DNA from 2 places in the Acetobacter sp. DsW_059 genome. Region 1 is predicted to be linked to the other one. Evidence: predicted binding sites of a transcription regulator. Region 1 holds the regulator's gene; the other holds the start of a gene.
The links. Region 1 encodes LexA, which represses DNA repair genes until DNA is damaged. Its sites were predicted from a motif close to TGTTCTANNTANGTTC; they were not measured.
Positions count from the first base shown of each region.

Region 2: recA (recombinase RecA) is a predicted target of LexA. The motif match lies at 4,227-4,242, and genes of this name have one in related genera.

Region 1 is NZ_JOPI01000025.1:4,293-11,959, forward strand. Features, by position in the region: gene HK25_RS13370 (non-ribosomal peptide synthetase) at 1-696, shown strand, start outside; gene HK25_RS06455 (glycosyltransferase) at 696-2,021, shown strand; gene HK25_RS06460 (ABC transporter ATP-binding protein) at 2,018-2,842, shown strand; gene HK25_RS06465 (ABC transporter permease) at 2,905-3,654, shown strand; gene lexA (transcriptional repressor LexA) at 3,694-4,362, opposite strand; gene HK25_RS06475 (TonB-dependent siderophore receptor) at 4,462-6,675, opposite strand; gene HK25_RS06480 (serine hydrolase) at 6,814-7,667, opposite strand, start outside.
Region 2 is NZ_JOPI01000023.1:74,456-82,122, reverse strand. Features, by position in the region: gene HK25_RS05945 (hypothetical protein) at 1-384, shown strand, start outside; gene hemA (5-aminolevulinate synthase) at 474-1,742, shown strand; gene HK25_RS05935 (DsbA family protein) at 1,796-2,569, opposite strand; gene HK25_RS05930 (gamma-glutamyltransferase) at 2,817-4,172, shown strand; gene recA (recombinase RecA) at 4,431-5,468, shown strand; gene HK25_RS05920 (GNAT family N-acetyltransferase) at 5,471-5,953, opposite strand; gene HK25_RS05915 (winged helix-turn-helix domain-containing protein) at 6,092-6,445, shown strand; gene HK25_RS05910 (glucan biosynthesis protein) at 6,537-7,667, shown strand, end outside.

The DNA of each region.
Region 1 (7,667 bases):
GATGAAATTTTAAAAATTCATCCGCATGGACCGTATTGCTTTGTAGGCTGGTCGATGGGAGGTGTAATCGCTCATGGGCTGAGTGCACAGCTGAGAGCAAGAGGCGAGCAGATTCAGATGCTTGCTATGCTTGATTCTTATCCTTTTGAAGAATCACACCGTAATATTACTCTTGCCTCTGAAGAAAATGTCCGTCTGGCATTACAGTTTCTTGATATCAGGACAGATCCTGACAGGCCTGAACCAAAAACTGCTGAAGAGGTTGCAGCTCTCTTTCTTGAAGGGATTGATATTTCTCAGATTCCTCAAAGCGCAGTCTATGGTCAGAAAGATCAGAGTAATCTGGTTAAGGTATTTCTCCAGGTTACATTGCGTAATATGGCGATGTTGCAGAAATATATACCATGTAAATCTGATACAGATATTCTGTTTATTCGTGCCGCGGCAAAGGGAGGAGATGCCTCTGAGGGCGTAAGGTTCGACAACCCTGAGCAGTGGAAAAATTATACATCCGGGCGGGTAATGATCTGCGAGCAGGCAGCGCGACATCAGGATATGCTTAAAACCGGAAATATTGAAAAAATTTCTTTTATTTTAAATGATTATCTAAAAAAGAGCAGAGAAGAGGGCGGGGGGTTGCCATATGGTTTTCCATTAAACCCGTCTGATTCACGCTGTGCTCATGAGGTAAAATAATGAAAATTGTTATCATTACAATTGGAACTCAGGGTGATGCGCGTCCTTTCGTAGCGCTGGGGCGCAGGCTTAAGGAAAAAGGCCATGACATCGTTATTGCGACATCTGACAATCATAAGGAGCTGATTGAAACTTCAGGCCTTACGCATGCCCCCCTGCGGTCTGACTTTGCTGAGCTGATGGCTAAAGAGCATGCCGCACTTGATGAAGGACATCCCTTCACGATTGGTAAAAAGGTATCTCAGGTTATGACAACCTGGATGCCTTTGTGGGCACAGCAGGGCTGGGAAGCGACAGAAGGTGCAGATCTGATTATTGGCTCTGGCTCCGGTACAGTGCTTGGTGCCTCTTTGTCAGAGAAACGTGGTATTCCTTTTGTTCAGACGCAGTTTATGCCACTGACGCCGAGCAAAGAGATCCCCCCCCTGTGGCCTTCACCGAAAAAACGTATGCCCGGAATTGTTAATTTTTTGCTGGGGCATCTTGTAAGGCTGATCGTGTGGCGTGTTCTGGCTAACCCGGCTTCTATCATTCGTAAGGAGCTGGGGCTGGAGCAGTTTTCATGGATGGGGCCATGGTCTTCAGAGTATGGGGATTCCGGCAACAGATATATTTTGTATGCCTACAGCAGGTATCTGCTGCCTCAGCCTTCTGACTGGCGTTCTGACCGAATAGCAGTGACTGGTAACTGGTTTTACGACCAGGCAGATGCATGGACAGCGCCTGCAGATCTCGTTGCTTTTCTTGAGAGCGGCAACGATAAGCCAATTTATGTTGGTTTTGGTAGTATGAGAACCGGCCGTTCTGAAGAATTTACACGTAAAATACTTGACGCAATACGTAAATCCGGGCGCAGAGCCGTTGTGGCTACAGGCTGGGGAGCTTTAGCTAAAAACCAGTTAGTCTCTGCTGATGAAAGGATCTTTTTCGTAGACAGTGTGCCGCATGACTGGCTTTTTCCTCGGGTTTCACTCGCCGTGCATCACGGTGGTGCAGGCACTGTGGCGGCAGCGGCTCGTGCCGGTATTCCACAAATTTTGTTGCCATTCGTAGCAGATCAGTTTTTCTGGAGGTGGCGTATGCACGAAATAGGGATTAATCCTGTTATGCTTGACCGGAAAACTCTGACATCTGAGCAGCTTGCCGATGCTATTCATATGGCGCAGGGGCCACGTTTCCTTAAAGCTGCTAAAATTCTGGGGGAAGAAATTCGCTCAGAGGATGGTATTCAGGCAGCAATTGATACGCTGGATAAATGGGGTATGTTCAGGGAACCCCCGGTTAAGACAAAAGAAAAAAAACAGGCGGAGCCCGCCGGCTTATGAAAGAGACTGCGGCATTTCAGGCATCAGACATGATCAGTGTGCAGAATGTCGTTAAAGAATACGGCAAGAAGCGTGCTGTTAACGATATCAGTTTTAGTGTGAAAGCTGGGGAGGTTTTTGCTTTCCTTGGGCCAAATGGCGCAGGCAAAACCACGACTATTAAAATGCTCACAACATTATTGCCGCCTGATAAAGGGGTGATTAAAATAGACGGGATGGATGTTGCACGTCAGGCTTATGAAGTCAGACGGCGCTTCGGTGTTGTGTTTCAGGATTGTACGCTTGATCAGACTGCCACAGTGTATGAAAATTTATGGATGCACTGCTCTTTTTATCAAATACCGCGCAGTGAGCGTAAAAGAAGAATAGCTGAAGTTCTTGAGCTGTTTAACATTACGTCCCATCAGCGTGTTATTGTCGAAAAACTTTCAGGCGGGCTTAAACGACGGGTTGAACTGGCTCGTGCTTTGCTGCATCAGCCGGTGCTTATTTTTCTTGATGAGCCGACACTGGGGCTTGATCCGCAAAGTCGGAGATTATTGTGGGACCATCTTCATTTTCTTAAAAAAACACAAAATCTGACAGTTTTTCTAACAACACATTACCTCGATGAGGTAGAGCGTTTTGCAGATACAGTGGCTGTGATTAATCAGGGTAAAATTATAGCAGCCGGTTCTGTCTCTGATGTGATCAGTCACGCAAAAGGTCAGACGCTTGAAGATGCATTTTTATCTCTGACCGGTCAGTTATCAGAGCGCGAATCTGTATTTTTTGCAGGCAAAACAGAAATAGAAGATGCTTTGCCTGAAGCGGATAATTAAATGAACAGTATAATTTTACAGGATATATTTACGGCACTGCAATGCAGTGGTGGAGAACAGCCATGGATCTGATTTATTGTCTGTGGAGACGTCAGGTAATGGCGTATTTGCGCGCACCTGGACGCGTTTTTTCAGCTCTTGCTCAGCCATTCCTGTTCCTGGTAGCTCTGGGGCTTGGTTTTTCTCCTATTTACCAGCAGGCTGGCCGGGGGGATTATTTTGCCTTTCTGGTACCGGGTGTGCTGGGTTCGTGCATTTTGTTTAATACAGTATTTGCTGGCAATGATCTGCTATGGGACCGGCAGTTTGGTTTTATTAAAGAGACGATGGTTGCTCCGGCTTCGCGCACATGTATTTTGTTCGGGCGTGCGCTGGGCGTGACAACTGTTGCGCTGATTCAGGCAGTTCTGGTTGGGGTGGTCTGCTCTGTTGCCGGTCTACATAAAGTGCCTGCCGGAGGTGTTTTGATAGCCTTTGGCTTTGCGGTGCTGATTGCGATTTTCTTTTCGTTTATTGGCAGTATTCTGGGCTCTGTTCTTAAAGACACACAGAGTTTTGGGCAGATTGTAAATTTTGTTGCAACCCCCTTATTTTATTTGTCCGGGGCGGTGTTCCCTCTGGAGGGACAAAAGCTGCTGGTGGTAACACTGACCTCTCTTAACCCGTTATCCTATGGTATTGATGGGATGCGGGGTGCACTGGGCGGTCAGTATTATTATGATCCGATTATGTCGGTGTTTATTTTAATTGTAGTCAATATTGTCGCGGCTTTTGCTGCAACATTTGCGTTTTCACGTGTTCGGCCTGATTAAAGGCCGGCAGCAGAGCCTGTTTCGGTACAGTAACCCGTATCAGTACCGGCGTATCAGACCAGCCAGCGTACCCTGAATTCTCAGTCTTTCCGCTGGTATAATACGCGTTTCATAGCTGGGGTTAGCCGCTTCAAGTGCAATCGTTTTGCCTTTACGACGCAGACGTTTGAGTGTGACCTCATTCTCGTCAATCAGAGCAACGATAATCTGACCACTTTCTGCGTGTTCAGTGCGTCTTATCACAACGGTATCGCCGTCCAGTATCCCGTCATTAATCATGGAATCCCCGGCAACTTCCAGCGCATAATACTCACCTGAGCCTGTCAGGTCAGAAGGGATGTCGATGTAAGAAAGTGTTTCGGGCATGGCCATAATAGGCAGGCCGGCGGCAATCCGCCCGTAGAGGGGAACTTTGCAGGAAGGCGCCTGAGGGGATGAAAATTTCCCTCTGACAACGTTGTGCGGTAATGGCTCTTCGGCTTCGTTAGCCAGCATTTCAGGTCGTTGCAGCACTTCCAGTGCACGGGCACGGTGGTGGTGTCGCTTCAGAAAACCGCGTTCTTCCAGACCTGAAATAAGGCGATGTATCCCTGATTTAGAACGTAACCCCATGGCGGTTTTCATCTCATCGAACGAGGGTGAAAAGCCGGTTTTTTTGAGGTATGAGTCAATAAACTGCAAAAGGGCATATTGTTTGCGTGTTAGCATAACTCAGGCACCTTTTCGGCAGAATCTCAGAGGGATAATGTTTTTTGTTCTATATAGGTTCTTTTTTCAGGTCAAGATTTGATCGTGGTTGCATAAGGTTCAGAAGTCAGCCTCAAGAGTGAAATGAAACGTACGCGGCAGGCCGGCATAGGCACTGTTATTGGCTGTAGCACTCGCCCCGTTGATTGAGGTCGGGTAAACAGATGCCCAGTAGCGTTCATTTGCCACGTTTGAGACACCAAAGCGGGCCATCCACGGGTGTCGTGCGGCTCTGAAGGCAAAGCGTGTGCCAAGGTCAAGTGTAACGTATGAGGCTGCATAGGTGGAGTTGGTCAGGTTTGCAGCGCGGCGGCCGGTGTAATGCACCGAGGCATTGAAAGCCAGGCGTGAAGCAATATCACCCGTTGAAGCAGGCAGGCGATAATCCAGTAAAACGTTAGCCTGTACAGGAGGAGCACCAACAACTTCTTTATGGCTGGTGGCGACGTTGCCAGTGTTACCCATCTGAGCATCAAGCCAGGTCATGCCGGCCAGAACAGAGAGGTTGGGCAGAATATAACCGGCAATTTGTGCTTCAACACCATAATTGCGCTGGTTGCCATAGGTGTTAAAGATGTGCGTTGTGGGATCAGTATAGCCAAACGGGCGGGTCATACGAAAGCCGGCGACGTTGATCTGGAGTTTTCTGAACATGATTTTGTAGCCCACTTCATATTCTTCACTACGCAGCGGGCTGGTATATTCGTTCACATTGGCTGCACCCGCGGGGGCGACTGTGCCAGGCTGCACCGAACGGCCATAGGTAAAGTAGGCTGTCTGATTATCGGTCAGTTTGTAAATCAGACTGGTCATAGGACTGAATGCAGCAGAGCGTTTGTAAACAGAGTGTTTGTAAGAAGCTGCCAGCGGGTTGCTCCAGCTGTCAGTGCGTATCCAGCTCCATGATAATGTGCCCATAATTGACCAGTGTCTGTCCAGACGTATTGTATCTCCCACAATAAACGACTGGTTCATAACGTAAGCCGAGCGGTAGCGACCGTGATAGTAGGGCTGCTGGCCTGGCAGTTTTTGCGGATTATAGAGGTTTGAGCTCCCAAGCGTAAATTTTTCACCGGTTGTGGGGTTATAGTTACCCATCATATAACCGTTGGTACCAATCACCAGATCATGTCTGACCGGGCCGGTAAAAACCCGTCCGTTAATATAAGCCAGGTTACTGCCTACTCTGAAGTCATTAGCCGTGGTCGCTGCTGCGATGCTTTGTGTATAATCGCCACTGTTATCGGTCAGCGTGTTGGCCGTAGCAAAAACCTGGCGGATAGCATCCTGATATAGGCCGCCCAGTGTCATGCTCCAGTTGTCGTTAAAGCGATGTTTGATTTTGGCCAGAAATGTATTGGTTTCCATGTTGAAGCCGGCATATTTCTGACCCAGGCCGGCTTTTCCCATATCAGGGGCTTTGGGCAGATCAATTGTGTCACCAAAAGCAAAGCCGCCTGGTGTGCCGCGCTCATCATATGTGTAGTGGCTGGCATCAACTTCAATCGTTGTTTTACTATCCAGGCGAAAGTCAAAGTCAGCACTGACAAGGTTACGGCGTACCCAGCTGTCCTGAACATAGCTTGTGCCATTGCCGTGCAGCAGGTTGATACGGTAGCCAAACCATTTATTGCGGCCAAGCCGGCCTGACAGGTCTGCATGCTCCATAACAGTACCGATCGAATCTACACCGACAGTCAGGCGGTTAAAGCGGTTATCAGTGGGGCGTTTCAGACTGTATTCAAAGGTACCTGCGGGGTTTTGTGTGCCATATAATGCACCGGCCAGGCCGTTAAGCACCTGAAGGTTATCAAACTGCTCAGCCGCATAGGGGGTGGTCGATACAATGTTTAGTCCGTCCATGCGGGTGTTTGAAACAACATCAGCTTCAAACCCGCGAGACTGGGGGCGGCTGGTATTAGGGTCGCCGCGAATTTCAAGCTGTACTGAGGGCATATAAGACATCAGGTCGTTAATATTGCGGGCCTGCTGATTAACAATGACATCGTGAGGCACTGTCATAATCGACATTGGCGTATCAAGTGTGCGGCGTGTGCCTAGCGGTCCGAGTGTTGCATCGGGTTTGTTATAGTTTGCCAAGGCGCCTGCTGCCGTATGCCCTGTGACAGTAATGGCTTCTCTTTTTCCTGCTGGCTGCGCTTTCCCTGCTCCTGAATGTGTCGTTGTCTGCAGGTTTGTTTGTGCAAAAGCCGTAGCACCTTCGCCGATAACAGTGGTTGAGAGAAGGAGCAGAGCGGAGAGAGAGTATTTCATCAGGGCAATCAGATTTCAGAAGGAATAACACGGAATAAACGTTCTTCTGCCGTAACTTATGTGATTTGTCTATATATGAAGGAATATACTCAGTCAGAAAATTATCCCTCTGAATATCAGCGGGATAACTGGTAAGCCTTAATTCTGGCGGAGTGCTATGGCAGCTTCCGTCGCGACATCATGGCGAAGCGGAATGATCTTGCCTTTTCCGTCAGGATGCACACGGTTCGTTAAAATTATTACAAAAGTCTGCGTTTCAGGCACCAGCCAGAGCGATGTGCCGGTAAAACCGGTATGACCAAATGAGGTCAGCGGAAAAACAGCGCCACGTGGTGTTGAATAATGGGTGTTAATATCCCACCCCAGGCCGCGCAGATCTGTTTTTTTATGTGGCTGCTGCGGGGTAGACATCATGATAACAGTTTTCTGTGAGAGCGGAAAAAGCGACGGCTGTCCAGCGCGGCGTGCCAGAAGTGCTTTTGCGTATGTGATGATGTCATCAGCGCATGAGAAAAGGCCGGCATGGCCTGCCACACCGCCCATTCTTCTTGCTGTAGGATCGTGAACGACTCCGCGCAGCATAGTGCCGTTTTCATCGAACTGAGTGGGAGCAATATCATCATATAATGCAGGATCAGGCCTGAAGAATGACCGTTTAAGACCAAGAGGCTGCAGAATATGACGTGTGGCATAGATATCGAGCGGCAGCCCTGAGAGGGCCTCCACAATCAGTCCGAGAACAATATAATTAATATCGCTATAGACGAATTTTTTGCCGGCTTTGTTCTGTGGTGCGGCGTTACAGGCCAGCTGTGCAGCAATTTCTTTGCCTGACCATGGTGTCCCCAGGTCAAGGTCGGGTTGCAGGCCTGAGTAATGTGTCAGCAGATGGCGTATCGTAATATGCTCTTTTCCCTGAGCGGCAAAATCAGGCAGATAGTGGCAGGCAGGCGTGTCGAGTTTTATTTTGCCTTGTTCATATAGCTGCATGA
Region 2 (7,667 bases), on a different contig from region 1:
ATCGACCAGAAAACATTTAACCCACAGGCGGGCAAACCTCCTGTACCTTATATTCCGCCACAGCCACCAGGTCCTCCTCCTGTGCCTCCGTTGCTTCAGGTTGTTGCCGGCACACCGTCAGAAGAATGGCGTGTCCCTGTAGAAACGATGGTAAAAAAGGCTTTGCAGAGCAAAGCAAACATTTTATTTACTGTGAAATGTCTGGTGCCTTCAAGCGGGCTGCCGGATCATGACAGATCTGCTTTGACAGATCTGGTGAAAACAGACGGTCAGGCTATGGTTGAGGCTCTGACAGAAGCGGGTGCTCCGCCCGGGCAGGTTGAGATAACAGCTATGCCTGATTCATCAGTGACGAAGCCTGTTGTCAGAGTATATGTGCGGTAAGTCGCAATTTTTTTTATGTGACGTAATGCCGAAAGAAAAGCCATAAACGCCGCGCCCAGGTTACTGTGGTGACGCAAGGAGAGAACAGCGTGAGAGTAACCAGAAACGCCAGACATCCGTTTTATGAACGGTGTCATGAGGTTCTTGACGAAATCAGGCAGCAGGGCCGTTATCGCACGTTTACGCCCCTGTCGCGGCTGACAGACCGTTTCCCTGTCTATGAAGAGGGAATGGCACCGCCACCTGAAGGGCGTGAAGTTGTTGTCTGGTCAACCAATGATTACCTCGGGATGGGAGTTGTGCCTGAGGTGATGGAAGCCGCCGTCGCTGCCGTGCGTGAGCATGGTGCCGGGGCAGGTGGCACACGTAATATTGCCGGCTCAAGCCCGCTTCATACTGAGCTTGAGGCCGAACTGGCCGCTTTGCACGGAAAAGAAGCCGGCCTGCTTTTTGTTTCTGGCTATGTATCTAACCAGGCAACATTACAGACAATTCTGACCTCCATGCCAGGCTGGATCTGTTTTTCGGATCAGATGAATCATGCATCAATGATTGCAGGCATCAAAGGGGCCAGAGGGTCACAGACTGTTATTTTTGAGCATAATAATCTGGCCGACCTTGAAGAGAAACTCGCGGCAGCGCCGGCTGATGCACCTAAGCTGATTGCATTTGAGAGTGTTTATTCAATGGATGGCGATATCTCTGATATTGCCGGTACATGTGCTCTGGCCCGCAAATATAATGCTCTGACTTATCTTGATGAAGTGCATGCTGTTGGTTTGTACGGCGAGGAAGGCGGCGGCGTGTCACAGCGTGATGCGGTTGCCGACCAGGTTGATATCATCGAGGGTACCCTGGCTAAAGGTTTTGGCGTGCATGGTGGTTATGTCACAGCATCAGCTGAGATTATTGACTTCCTGCGATCAACAGCATCCGGTTTTATCTTCACTACGGCTCTGCCTCCTTCTGTTGTTGGCGCTGCCCTGGTGAGTGTAAAAAAGGTAAGGGCAGAAAACTGGCGTCGTGATGCTATTTTTGAGCGGGTGCATGCTTTCAGGCAGCGTCTGCGTGCTGCGGGTATCCCTTTTACGATGACACCAAGTCATATCATACCTGTGCCTGTCGGTGATGCGGAGCGTTGCAAAAGGATCAGTGCGCGCCTGCTTCGGGAGTTCGGGCATTACGCAACGCCTGTTAATTACCCGACTGTACCTGTCGGAACAGAGCGCCTGCGCCTGACACCAGGTCCGTCACATACGGATGAAATGATGGATGATATGGTGCGCGCACTCTCTGTTTTGTTTCGTGAGGAAGGTATCGTGCACACCTGGCAACCGCAGCCAGAGGGCGTTGGCTGATTTTTGGCTGGCAGACATTCCTGCTCTTAAACGAGGAGGAATGTCTGAATTGTTCAGTGGCTTTTTCGCATGCGGGCGAGGGCGGTTTTTAACTCATCGAGAGAAACCGCACCGGGGACAATCTGCAGATCACCAAAGACAAACGTTGGTGTGCCGTCGAGGTTGATGGAGCGGGCCAGCTCTATGTTGTTATGCAGGGCGGTAGCCACTTTTGGACTCTGCATGTCTTTTATAAGCTGATCGGCATTCAGGCCAATATGCTGCGCAACCCGGCGAATACGATCTGTTGACGGACTTGCCGTGTCACTCATCAGAGCAAGCTGAAACTCTTTGTAAGCATGCTGCTCACCGGCGGCCAGAATAGCACGGGCGTCGAGAACACTGTTCGGGCCCAGAACAGGCACAATTTTTTCTACCAGGCGCAGGTCATGCTCGCTTGCAACGAGTTTGTCCAGGTCTGGCAGAACCTTGCGGCAATAAGGGCAGCGTGGGTCGTAAAACTCTACAACTTCCAGTGTGCCATGAGGGTTGCCCAGAACAATGTCTGTGTTGCTCTGTCCAAACAGGTCTTTGTGCGCCCGTACAGCGGCAAGAGCATCAGACTGCTGCTTTGCTGTGGCCTGTGCCTGCATGGAGGCAACGGCATCTGCCAGAATAGAGGGGTCTGTTTTAAGTGCGTCGCGCACAATGTTTACGATTTCTTTACGCTGCTCGGGTGTAAAGCTCTGGCTGTCAGCATAAGCTGGTACAGAAAAACCTGAAAGCGAAAGACAGGCACTGGTTACAAAAGTAAGTTGCCTGAGAGAGGGAAAAACTGATTTTTTCATGATTTTACCCTAATGCAGAAGCGTTAGAATGGGAATTGCAGACAGAAAGCTTTACCACAAACGCAGAGTATGTGTTGCTGAGTGTGCCGAAGATGGCTATCGAAAAGAAGGCAGCTAAAATCTGTCTGTGAGCGTATCTGAGAATAAATGGAGAGATCCTGACGTGTCCGAGCGTTATTTAAGCCCCGGTTCTGCCCGACGTACATCGATCTTTTCCGCTCCCACACGTGTGGCTGCCAGTTTGTTTATGGCAGCGTTACTGGCGGGTTGTGGAGGGTCTTCAGCACCTCAGCTCACGGCTGTTTCTGGTTTTGTCGGAGAAGTTGTCGCTGATGAACCTCTGGCAGCGCTTGCTGCGCGTGATGTACTGGCCCGGGGCGGTAATGCGGCAGATGCTGCGGCAACACTGGGGCTGGCTTTATCTGTAACATTACCTTCACGTGCTTCACTGGGAGCCGGTGGTGCCTGTCTTGCCTGGAAACCCGGGCAGAAGAATGGCGAAGCTTTTCTGTTTCTGCCCCCGGCGGGAACGGAGGCAGGAGCTGAGCGTCCTGCTGCGGTCCCTATGCTGGTGCGTGGCCTTTATCTGATGCAGTTGCATTATGGCAGTGTCGATTTCTCCGAAACGCTGATGCCGGCTCGTAATATGGCCCGTGACGGTGTGCCTGTTGGCACATTGCTGGCTTCAGATCTGAGCACAGTTGACGCTGCCTTGCTGGCAGATGAAAAAGCACAGGCGATTTTTAGCAATGGCAAAGGAGAAATTCTGAAGACGAATGACCTGATGGTGCAGTCACGTCTTGCAGGATCTCTTGAGCGCATTCGCACAGCCGGAACAGGTGATTTATATACAGGCTCTCTTGGTCAGGTGTTCTCTCAGGCTGCTCACGATGCCGGTGGGGGAGTGTCTATGGCTGATATGAGGCGCAACCTCGCAACGGTTTCGGCTCCTTTATCTCTGGATATTAACGGGTTGAGGGTGAATTTACTGCCTCCTCCGGCTGATGGTGGTCTGGGTATGGCGGCGGCTCTGACACATCATCAGAATCAGGGTGTGCTGATTGGTGAATCCGTCGTGTCAGGCTGGCGTAATCAGACGAATGGTAAGCCGACAAATGTAAATATGGCGCAGTCTATGGTGGATTCGCAGCGTTTCCCTCAGGGGGGTAACCTGAGTGCTCTGCCGGCATCTACCTCCTTCATTGTGACTGACCGCCAGGGAGAGACTGTTGGTTGTGCTCTGACAATGAATAATCTGTTTGGTACAGGCCGTGTCGCAGGTTCTACAGGTATCGTTCTTGCAGCCTCTCCTGCCAGATTACCTCTGCCTATGCTGGCGGCGGCGATAGCACATAAAAACAAAGATTATTTCCATGCTGCCGCAACAGCTTCAGGGCAAAATGTAGCAGCTGATACAGCAGCAATTGCGCTCAGGGCCGCTATTTTAGGGGTGAAACCTAAAGTGGGTAATGGCAATGGACGTGCAAATTTTGTGTCATGTCGCGACGGTCTGCCGGGAGATGAAAAAAAATGCTTCGGCTGGACAGACCCTCGTGGCAGCGGTCTGGCGGTTTCCGGTAACCAGGATAACCAGAAAAAATAAGACACGGCTCTGTCGGATACACAGCTTGCATTTTTTCAATAATTTCACTACATATGTTCTTCTTTTGTTCCTAAATAAAACAAAAGAAGAACGGTTTCTTAATGCGTTGTGCTGAGTGTGCAGAACAGGCAGTATGACGGGCTGAAACGGGTGTTGTCAGGCATGCGCTTAAGCAGGAAGCGCCCGTAGAATCAAAATACAGGCGCACCGTGCAGCCTGTGCAGTATAATGTCTGACAGACAGCAGGAAGGGTAGGGTATGGATAAGGCAAAAGCTCTTGAAGGTGCACTCGGGCAGATCGAGCGTGCTTTTGGTAAAGGGTCTGTTATGCGGCTGGGCCAGCGCCCGCGTGAACAGGCTGACGTCATTCCTACCGGCTCTCTGGGGCTTGATATTGCGCTCGGCATTGGTGGTTTGCCACGTGGCCGCGTGATCGAGATTTACGGCCCGGAGAGTTCTGGTAAAACCACCCTTGCTTTGCATGCTATTGCTGAAGCACAGAAAAAAGGCGGCACCTGCGCTTTTATTGATGCTGAGCATGCTCTGGACCCCGGATATGCCAAAAAGCTTGGCGTTGATGTTGATAACCTGCTGATCAGCCAGCCGGATGCGGGTGAGCAGGCACTTGAAATTGCCGATACGCTCGTGCGTTCGGGTGCAATTGATGTGCTGGTTGTCGACAGTGTGGCAGCTCTTGTGCCGCGTGCAGAGCTTGAGGGTGATATGGGCGACAGCCATGTTGGCCTGCATGCCCGGCTGATGAGCCAGGCATTGCGTAAGCTGACAGGTTCGGTCGCACGCTCTAACACCATGATGATTTTCCTTAACCAGATTCGTCTGAAAATCGGTGTAATGTTCGGCAGCCCCGAGACAACAACGGGGGGTAATGCACTGAAATTTTATGCCTCAGTGCGTCTCGATATTCGTCGTATCGGCTCTATTAAAGATAAAGATGAAGTCGTGGGTAATCAGACCCGGGTTAAGGTCGTTAAAAATAAAATGGCCCCTCCTTTTCGCCAGGTTGAATTTGACATTATGTATGGCGAAGGGGTGAGTAAGGTCGGCGAGTTGCTTGACCTTGGTGTGAAAGCTGGCGTGGTTGAAAAGTCAGGCGCCTGGTTCTCCTACGATAGCCAGCGCATTGGCCAGGGCCGTGAAAACGCCAAGCAGTTTCTGCGTGATCACCCTGAAATGGCGGCAGATATTGAACAAAAAGTACGTGTTCATGCCGGTGTAGTGGCAGATTCCATGATGGCGTCACCTGAGCCTGATGAAAGTGCAGACGCAGACGAGTAGAGTTAGTCTGCTATTATGCGTGATAAAAGTCTGGCTTCGGGGTCATAAGAAGCCAGCACTTTTTCTTCTTCCTTAGAAATGTTTTCTGGTGTGAATCCCTGTTTCTCCCAGAATTTCAGGGCAAGCCGTGTTGAAACCAGACTGATGCAGGGCAGAGCATAGCTTCGGGCTATGGTTTCCATCAGAGCAATACCGGTGCCGGCAAGTCCCAGCCCTCTTGTTGCAGGACTTAATACAATATCGTGGATATACCAGCGGTCAGGGGCCTGAGGCAGGGCTGTGAGTATGGCATTTAGTTTCGGTGTTATGCACCCAAACCAGGGATGACTGAGAATATACCCCTCAATCAATGCTCCTTTGTTCAGCACAAAACAGCCATCAGGTGCCAGTTGCAGGCGGTTGGCAAAAACTGCCGCATCTTCGGGGTAGTCAGTGTGTATCTGTGTGGCCAGGCTGGTGACACTGATAAGATCGTCTGGTGTCATGAGGCGCCAGATGCTAGAGGGGCACATAACAGGCATTATTTTAAAATGTCCCGACTTATTTAGTTGAAAAAAAATAGCTATTCAGAGGTTTAGCGTCTCATGCAAATATTCTCTGCTGTGAACTGAAGCTGTCAGATCATGCCGGAAGTAAGACTCACGCTGCGCCTTGATGCAGATGATACGCCTGTGCTGGGTCACGGGAAAATACGTTTACTTGAAAAACTTGCCGAAACGGGTTCTATTTCTGCAGCCGGGCGGGCCATGGGCATGTCTTACAGGCGGACATGGCTTCTGGTTGACAGCCTCAATCAGCTTTTTTCCTCTCCTGTAGTGACAACACGCACGGGCGGCGGCGGCGGCGCTACGGTTACGCAACTGGGGCTTGCAGTACTCGCCCTTTATCGCAAAATGGAAGCAGAGGCAGCAGTTGCCTGTGCTGAGGATATGGCCCGTTTACGCCGTTTGCTGGCAGGTCAGAAGACAAAGACTTAAAAAAAAATCTAAATTCATATAAGTATGGTCAGCATAGTCCGGATGAAAAATAATATCGCAGAATAAAGCGGTGTATAACAGGAGATCAGGCGTGTCGTCATCTATACAGCGACGAGACATTATAAAGGGTGGAGCCGGAGCTACTCTCGCTACGCTGGCGCAGGGGTTTTCTGCACGTAAGGCCAGTGCAGCTGAAGCATCCCATGTTGCTCAGATGGCCGGTGCGACAGGGGCTTTTACTCAGGATACTGTGCGGCAGATAGCAAAGCGTCTTGCTGCGGCTCCTTATGCCGGGCCTGATCAGACTTTGCCCGCAGCGATTGATAACCTGAATTTTGATCAGTTCCGGGGTATTGAATACCGCGAGGACAAAGCGCTGTGGTACGGCGAGCATCTCGATTTTGATGTTGAGTTTTTCCCACGTGGTTTTCTCTATCGGCCGCGTATCGACATTTATGAAGTAAAAGACGGCCAGTCAGCGCCGGTTCCTTACAGCCCTGATTTGTTCAGTTATGCTGACCCGGCCTTAAAAGTGCAGGATAACCTTGGTTTTGCCGGGCTACGTTTGCGCACAGCGATTAATACCCCTGGTGTGATGGAAGAGTTCTGCGTCTTTCTGGGGGCATCGTACTTCCGTGCTGTTGCCAAAGGGCAAAATTACGGTTTGTCAGCGCGTGGCTTTGCGAACGGTACCGGCGATGCCAAGGGTGAGGAATTTGCTCTGTTCCGCGCTTTCTGGCTTGAGAAACCCGCTCTTAATGTTGATACGATCGTCGTGCATGGTCTGCTCGACAGTCCGTCAGTTACCGGGGCATTCAGCTTCTCTATCCGCCCAGGTGATACAACAATTTTCGATGTGAAGTCGTCTTTGTTCCCACGGGTAGAGATGAAGCAGTCTGGCATCGCTCCCCTGACGGGTATGTTCTATTTTGATTCAAACGATCGTAATCATGTTGATGACTGGCGCCCTGCCGCACATGACAGCGAGGCTCTGCAAATCTGGACAGGGGCAGGTCAGCAGCTGTTCCGCCCTCTGCGTAACCCGCTTGACCTCCAGTTTTCAGCATTTGCTGATGTTTCGCCCCATGGTTTTGGGCTGATGCAGCGGCGTCGTAATTTTCATGATTTTGAAGATCTCGCGCTCAATTACGAAAAACGTCCTTCTTTGTGGGTTGAACCTATAGGAGACTGGGGTGAGGGCTGGGTTGACCTGGTTGAAATC